DNA from 3 places in the Pseudomonas sp. NPDC089996 genome. Region 3 is predicted to be linked to each of the others. Evidence: predicted binding sites of a transcription regulator. Region 3 holds the regulator's gene; each other region holds the start of a gene.
What was found. Region 3 encodes FliA, which starts transcription of late flagellar genes. Its sites were predicted from a motif close to CTAAAGTTTNNNNNNNNNNNGCCGNTAA; they were not measured.

Region 1 (2,265 bases), on a different contig from region 3:
CGCTGGTCTGCTCGGTCACCGCCGACAGCTCTTCGGCAGCACTGGCGATCTGCGTGACGCCGTCACGGATGCCGCTGATCAACTCGCGCAGGGTGGTGCCCATGCGCGCGATGCCTTGTTGCAGCACGCCAATCTCGTCGCGGCGGGTGACGCGCAGGTCATGGGTCAGGTCGCCACCGGCGATGCGCTCCACGGCTTGCAGGGTGTCGCGCAGAGGGCCGGTGATCTGGCGGGTGATGATCACTGCGGCGATGACGCCAGCCAGCAGCGCCAGCAGCGTGGCGATGGTCTGCAGGCTGCGCGCCTGGGCACTTTCGGCGTCGCGGCGCTCGATCTGTATCTTGTACAGCGCGTCGCTGCGCTTGACGATGTCAGCCCCTTGCACGGTCATTTCGGCACGGGAGGTGGTGATATCGGCGACCGCATCACGGAACTGGCGCACCGCATCGCGATAAGCCTGTACCGACTGTTCGAACTGCTGCACACGGTTGGCTTCAGCCGGCAGCTGGCGCTTGAGGTTGTCGATGTCGGCCAGCGCACCCTCCAGCTGGCGCAGGGCGGCCTGCTCGTTGGCGGCGGTGTTGTCGGCGATGTAGCCGCGCACATCGATGCGCACTTGCAGCAGTTGCTGGCGTGCCTTGCTGATCAGCTGGTACTGGGCCAGCCGCACAGCGTCTTCCTCCGGGCGCGACATGACGTCCTGACTGAGCGACTCCATGGCTTCATCGGCCTTGACCGCCGACACGTTCATCGCGTCACGGGCTGCCTGCGAATTCTTGTAGCCGGCGCGCATCTTGTTGAGCGACACCTTGTATTCGCTGATGGTCTGCCCCAGCTCCTTGAGCAGCACGACGTTGGCCGGGCTGGTGAAGGTGCTGACCAGGTATTGCTGCTGCTTGCTGAAGGCGTCGAGCTTGGCCTGGGTATTGGCGGCGGCGGCATCATCGCCATTGGCGATCATGTACTGCAGGCGCGCCACGCGCAGGTCGGTCAGGTCCTTGTTGAGCTGGCCGATGTCGCCCATCCAGTTGCTGCGGTCGATCAGGCTGCCCAGGCTGGTCCAGCCGGTCAGGGCCAGCAGGCCGGTCAGAAAAAGCACCAGGCCGAAGCCCAGCCCGAGTTTGAGGTTGACGCTGATATTGGCAAACCAGCTGTTCATGCACGCTCTCCAGAAAATTCATTCGCTCACTTGATCGTCGATCGCAGGGCGTTGTTGTTCTGGGGAGCCCGCTGATTCGTGCAGGTGTTATCGGCACGACATAGGGAAAGCTGAATCGCTTTTTCAGTTGATTTGTAACTATGTGAAAACGTTTGCTTTTTGGAGATAGCAGGGGGCCGCGTCGCGCTCCATCGCAGGCAAGCCAGCTCCCACAGGTATGGCGGAGCTCTTGAAGCCAGCGCTATACCTGTGGGAGCTGGCTTGCCTGCGATGGGGCGCGAAGCGGCCCTGAAATCTCAAAGGCTACGCGCGCTGAAGGTATCGCAGCTGTTCACATCACCCTGGGCAAACCCGGCCTTGAACCAGCGCACCCGCTGCGCCGAGGTGCCATGGGTGAACGAGTCGGGCACCACGCGGCCCTGGCCCTGCTGCTGCAGCCGGTCATCACCAATGGCATTGGCCGCATTCAGCGCCTCTTCAATATCACCCGGCTCCAGCCAGTTCAGCCGTTTCTGCGCCTGATACGCCCACACCCCGGCCAGGCAGTCAGCCTGCAGCTCCTGACGCACCAGCAGGCCGTTGTCGCCTTCCATGCGCTGGCCGCCGCGCCGGGCCGCATCGACCTTGGCCGACACGCCCAGCAAGGTCTGCACGTGATGGCCGATCTCGTGGGCGATCACATAGGCCTGGGCAAAATCACCCGCTGCGGCGAATCGGGTTTCCATCTCGCGGAAGAACGACATGTCCAGGTAGACCCGCTGGTCCGCCGGGCAGTAGAACGGCCCGACTGCGGCAGAAGCAAAGCCGCAGGCCGAATTCACCTGGCCGCTGAACAGCACCAGCTTGGGGTCGCGGTATTGCTTGCCTGCCTGGGCGAACAGAGCCTTCCAGGTGTCTTCGGTGTCGCCCAGGATCGAAGCGACGAACTGGGCTTGCTCATCATTGGCCGCTGGCGCCTTGTTGTCCGCGCCGCTGGGGGCCTGCTGTTGCTGCATCTGCCCGGTGAGCTGGCCAAGAATCTGCAGCGGATCCTGGCCGGTCAGCCAACCGATACCGACGATCAGCAGTATCGCGCCGAGGCCCAGCCCCTTGCCGCCGCCAAAACG
Region 2 (2,265 bases), on a different contig from region 3:
TTGGCCAGCAGTACGGTGTTGGCCGGCTCATTGAACCAACGGCGCAAGCCGGGTGCATCGTCCAGGCGATGCTGCTGGCTGAGCGGGTTTTCTTCGCGGGCAATGCTCAATACCAGCGCCAGCTGTTCGCGCTCTTCAAGCAGCAGGCGATAGCCTTGGGTCACCCACTTGGGCAGGCGCCAGTGTTCGGCCATGGCCTGGCACAGGGCGAAGATGCGCACGCCGAACAGTTCCTGCTCCACGTCGGCTGCGGTTTCGCCCTTGTGGATGACCCGCAGCTCCCAGGCGTCCAGCAGCTTGGGGTGAGCCACGGCCAGCGGCCACAGAGGGGCGAGGAACAGCAGGCTGCCCCAGTGGATCTCTTGCCACAGGCGTGCCAGCCGGCTGGCAAACAGGCCGCTGGCCTGCTGCGCGGCGTGCTGGCTGATCAACAGGAATTGACGCAGCACTGGCGGAATGTCGTCTTCCGGCAGGGCTGGCAGGCGCATCAGCAGTTCCTTGCTGCGGCCCAGGCCCAGGCGGTTGAGGGCGACTTCCAGGCTTTCTGCAGGCTCGGCCTGGCTGGCGTTGGCGGGGTGGTTGGCCTCGCGCATCACCGACAGCACGAGAGCGGGGCTGTCCTGCATCAGTTCGGCGATGTCGCGCAACGAGCGGCGATTGTCGTTGATAGCGTTCATGACCTGGTCGTAACTCTGCTTCGGGACCGGTACGCGAACACCGTCGAGCAGCTTGACCCAGGCTTCTACCGTACGCGGATTCTGAGTGGGCACCTTGGATTCCATTGGCATTTTGACATCAGTCCGAACTGGCTTTTCGCTTTGAGTGGCTATAGTCTGGCGCAGTTCTGCCGATAAGTAGAAGAAGAGTTTTAAAGCTCCCGTCCCTCACCCTGACCACGACAGCAAGTGCTTTGAACCTATGGCTAAAATTATCGGCATCATCGTCGTATTCGCGAGCGTGCTCGGCGGATATGTACTCTCCCACGGCAAGATCGCGGCGCTGATCCAGCCGTTCGAAGTGCTGATCATCGGCGGTGCAGCTTTTGGCGCCTTCATGCAGGCCAACCCTGGTTACATGACCATGCATGTAATCAAGAAGTCGGTGAAGATGTTCGGCTCGCGCTTCTCCCATGCTTACTATCTGGAAGTACTGGGCCTGGTCTATGAAATCCTCAACAAGAGCCGTCGCGAAGGCATGATGGCGATCGAGAGCGATATCGAGGACGCCGCTGCCAGTCCGATCTTCGCCAAGTACCCGGCGGTGCTGGGCGACGAGCGCATGACCGCGTACATCTGCGACTATCTGCGGATCATGTCCACCGGCAACATGGCGCCCCATGAGCTCGAAGGCCTGTTCGACATGGAGCTGATGAGCATGAAGGAAGAGCTCGAGCACCCGTCGCACGCGGTCACCGGTATCGCCGACGGCATGCCGGGTTTCGGTATCGTCGCGGCGGTACTGGGTATCGTGGTGACCATGGCTTCGTTGGGCGAAGGCGATCAGGCGGCTATCGGCATGCACGTCGGTGCGGCACTGGTCGGTACTTTCTTCGGTATTCTGGCGGCCTATGGCTTCTTCGGTCCCCTGGCCAAGTGCCTTGAGCACGATGCCAAGGAAGAGCTCAACCTCTACGAATCGATCAAGGCTTCGCTGGTGGCCTCGGCGTCCGGCATGCCGCCTTCGCTGGCCGTCGAGTTCGGGCGCAAGGTGCTGTATCCGAAGCACCGTCCAAGCTTCGCCGAGCTGGAACAAGCAGTTCGCGGTCGCTGAGTCATGGAGAACAATCAGCCGATAATCATCAAGCGCGTCAAGCGCTTCGGTGGCGGGCACCACGGCGGCGCCTGGAAGATCGCCTTCGCCGACTTCGCCACGGCGATGATGGCGTTCTTCCTGGTGCTGTGGTTGATGTCTACCGCTACACCTGAGCAGAAGATCGCCATCGCCGGCTACTTTAAGGACCCGATCGGTTTTTCCGAGAGTGGCACGCCCTATGTCATTGATCTGGGCGGCTCGCCGGAGCTGGCGCCGGAAAAAACCATCAACCCGGAGCAGAAGTCCGAGCCTACCCCTGACACCAGCATCCAGCTGGACAAGGACCAGGTCCAGACCATGGCCGAGCAGGTCGAGCGCGAACGCCTCGAGCTGCTGTTGCAGGAACTGCAGAACAAGGTCGAGGAAAACCCGCAACTGCAGAAGTTCAAAGACCAGATCCTCTTCGAAATTACCCAGGACGGCCTGCGGATCCAGATCATGGACGCCGAGAAT
Region 3 (2,265 bases):
CGCGGCGCATGAAGCGCTGCCAATCGACGCTCAAGCCTTGCGCCTCGGCTGCCAGGTCGTTGAGCACCGGGGTGCTCTCCTCCACCAGGTCCATGGTGCGGTTGGCGGCACCTTCGGTGAGCTTGACCACGTAGGACAGGCGTTCGGTGGCGTCGGTGATCTGCGAGACTTCCTCGGCCTGCGGCATGCGCGGGTCGATCTGGAAGCTGACGATCGCGCTGTGCAGCTCACGGGTGAGCTTGCCGACTTCCTGATACAGGCCACGGTCGCGGGTCTGGTTCAGCTGATGGATCAGCTGCACGGCATCGCCGAAGCGCCCCTTCTCAAGGCTCTCGACCAGTTCCTGCGCGTGCTTCTTGAGGGTCGATTCGAACTCCCCCAAGGACGTGTTTGATGACTCCATGGCGCCCCCTGACGTGACTCAGCCGTTGACGCGTTCGAAGATCTTCTCGATCTTTTCTTTGAGCACCTGGGCGGTGAACGGCTTGACCACGTAACCATTGACGCCGGCCTGGGCCGCTTCGATGATCTGGTCGCGCTTGGCTTCGGCAGTCACCATCAGCACCGGCATGGTTTTCAGGCGATCGTGGGCACGGACCTTGCGCAGCAGGTCGATACCGGACATGCCTGGCATGTTCCAGTCGGTCACCAGGAAGTCGTAATGGCCGCTTTCGAGCATCGGCAGCGCGGTGGTGCCGTCGTCGGCCTCATCGGTGTTGGTGAAGCCCAGGTCACGCAACAGGTTCTTGATGATCCGCCGCATCGTCGAAAAGTCGTCAACGATGAGGATTTTCATGTCTTTGTTCAAGTAGACCTCCAAGCAGTCTCAAACGCGCCCGGCCCCCGGGCGCGCGTTAATTCAATTCGGTACAACATGGAAAACGAACGTGGAAAACGACTGCAACGACCCCGGGCTCAACGCGCCCGCCATTCCCCCAGGCGGCTGCGCAGGCGCGCGGCACACTGGCTGTGCAACTGGCTGACACGCGATTCGCTGACTCCCAGCACCTCACCGATTTCCTTGAGGTTCAGCTCTTCGTCGTAGTACAGCGCCAACACCAGCCGCTCACGCTCCGGCAGGTTGGCGATCGCATCGGTCAGCGCAGCCTGGAAGCGCTCGTCTTCCAGATCGCGCGACGGCTCGACCTGGCCACTGGCACCGTCCTCGTGCAGCCCTTCGTGCTCGCCGTCCTGCAACAGGTCGTCGAAACTGAACAGGCGGCTACCCAGGGTATCGTTCAAGATCCCGTAGTAATCATCGAGACTCAACTGGAGTTCGGCAGCAACTTCATGATCTTTAGCGTCGCGGCCAGTTCTTGCTTCAACGGCGCGCATCGCATCGCTGACCATGCGCGTATTGCGGTGCACCGAACGCGGTGCCCAATCGCCCTTGCGGACCTCATCGAGCATGGCCCCGCGGATGCGGATACCGGCGTAGGTTTCAAAGCTGGCGCCCTTGCTGGCGTCGTACTTGTTGGCCACTTCCAGCAGCCCGATCATGCCGGCCTGGATCAGGTCCTCGACCTGAACGTTGGCGGGCAGGCGTGCCAACAGGTGATAGGCGATGCGCTTGACCAGCGGCGCATAGCGTTCCACCAGCTCGTACTGGGCGTCCTTCGACGCCTTGCTGTACATCTTGAAACCGCTCGCGTTCATAACACGGGCCCTGCGCTGGTGGGTTGCACCAGGCGCTCGACGAAGAACTCAAGGTGCCCGCGCGGGTTGGCGGGCAGCGGCCAGCTGTCGACTTTCTGCGCGATGGCCTTGAAGGCCAGGGCGCACTTGGAGCGCGGGAAGGCTTCGTACACGGCGCGCTGCTTCTGCACCGCCTTGCGCACGCACTCGTCGTACGGCACGGCGCCAACGTACTGCAAGGCGACGTCGAGGAAGCGGTCGGTGACCTTGGTCAGCTTGGCGAACAGGTTGCGCCCTTCCTGCGGGCTCTGCGCCATGTTGGCCAGCACGCGGAAACGGTTCATGCCGTAGTCGCGGTTGAGCAGCTTGATCAGCGCGTAGGCGTCGGTGATCGAGGTCGGCTCGTCGCACACCACCAGCAGCACTTCCTGGGCAGCGCGAACGAAGCTGACCACCGAGTCACCAATACCGGCAGCGGTGTCGATCACCAGCACGTCGAGGTTGTCGCCGATCTCGCTGAAGGCCTGGATCAGGCCGGCATGCTGGGCCGGAGCCAGGTGCACCATGCTCTGGGTACCGGAGGCGGCCGGGACGATGCGCACACCACCAGGCCCCTGCAACAGCACGTCG

Region 1: ACIPW4_RS22230 (methyl-accepting chemotaxis protein) is a predicted target of FliA. The motif match lies at 1,247-1,274, and genes of this name have one in related genera.
Region 2: motA (flagellar motor stator protein MotA) is a predicted target of FliA. The motif match lies at 827-854, and genes of this name have one in related genera.

The regions. Positions count from the first base shown of each region.
Region 1 covers NZ_JBIVGA010000014.1:104,388-106,652, reverse strand. Annotated here, with positions in the region: gene ACIPW4_RS22230 (methyl-accepting chemotaxis protein) at 1-1,159, opposite strand, end outside; gene ACIPW4_RS22225 (neutral zinc metallopeptidase) at 1,456-2,265, opposite strand, start outside.
Region 2 covers NZ_JBIVGA010000004.1:137,762-140,026, reverse strand. Annotated here, with positions in the region: gene ACIPW4_RS08525 (HDOD domain-containing protein) at 1-788, opposite strand, end outside; gene motA (flagellar motor stator protein MotA) at 919-1,770, shown strand; gene motB (flagellar motor protein MotB) at 1,774-2,265, shown strand, end outside.
Region 3 covers NZ_JBIVGA010000008.1:228,436-230,700, forward strand. Annotated here, with positions in the region: gene ACIPW4_RS16435 (protein phosphatase CheZ) at 1-403, opposite strand, end outside; gene ACIPW4_RS16440 (chemotaxis response regulator CheY) at 422-796, opposite strand; gene fliA (RNA polymerase sigma factor FliA) at 916-1,656, opposite strand; gene fleN (flagellar synthesis regulator FleN) at 1,653-2,265, opposite strand, start outside.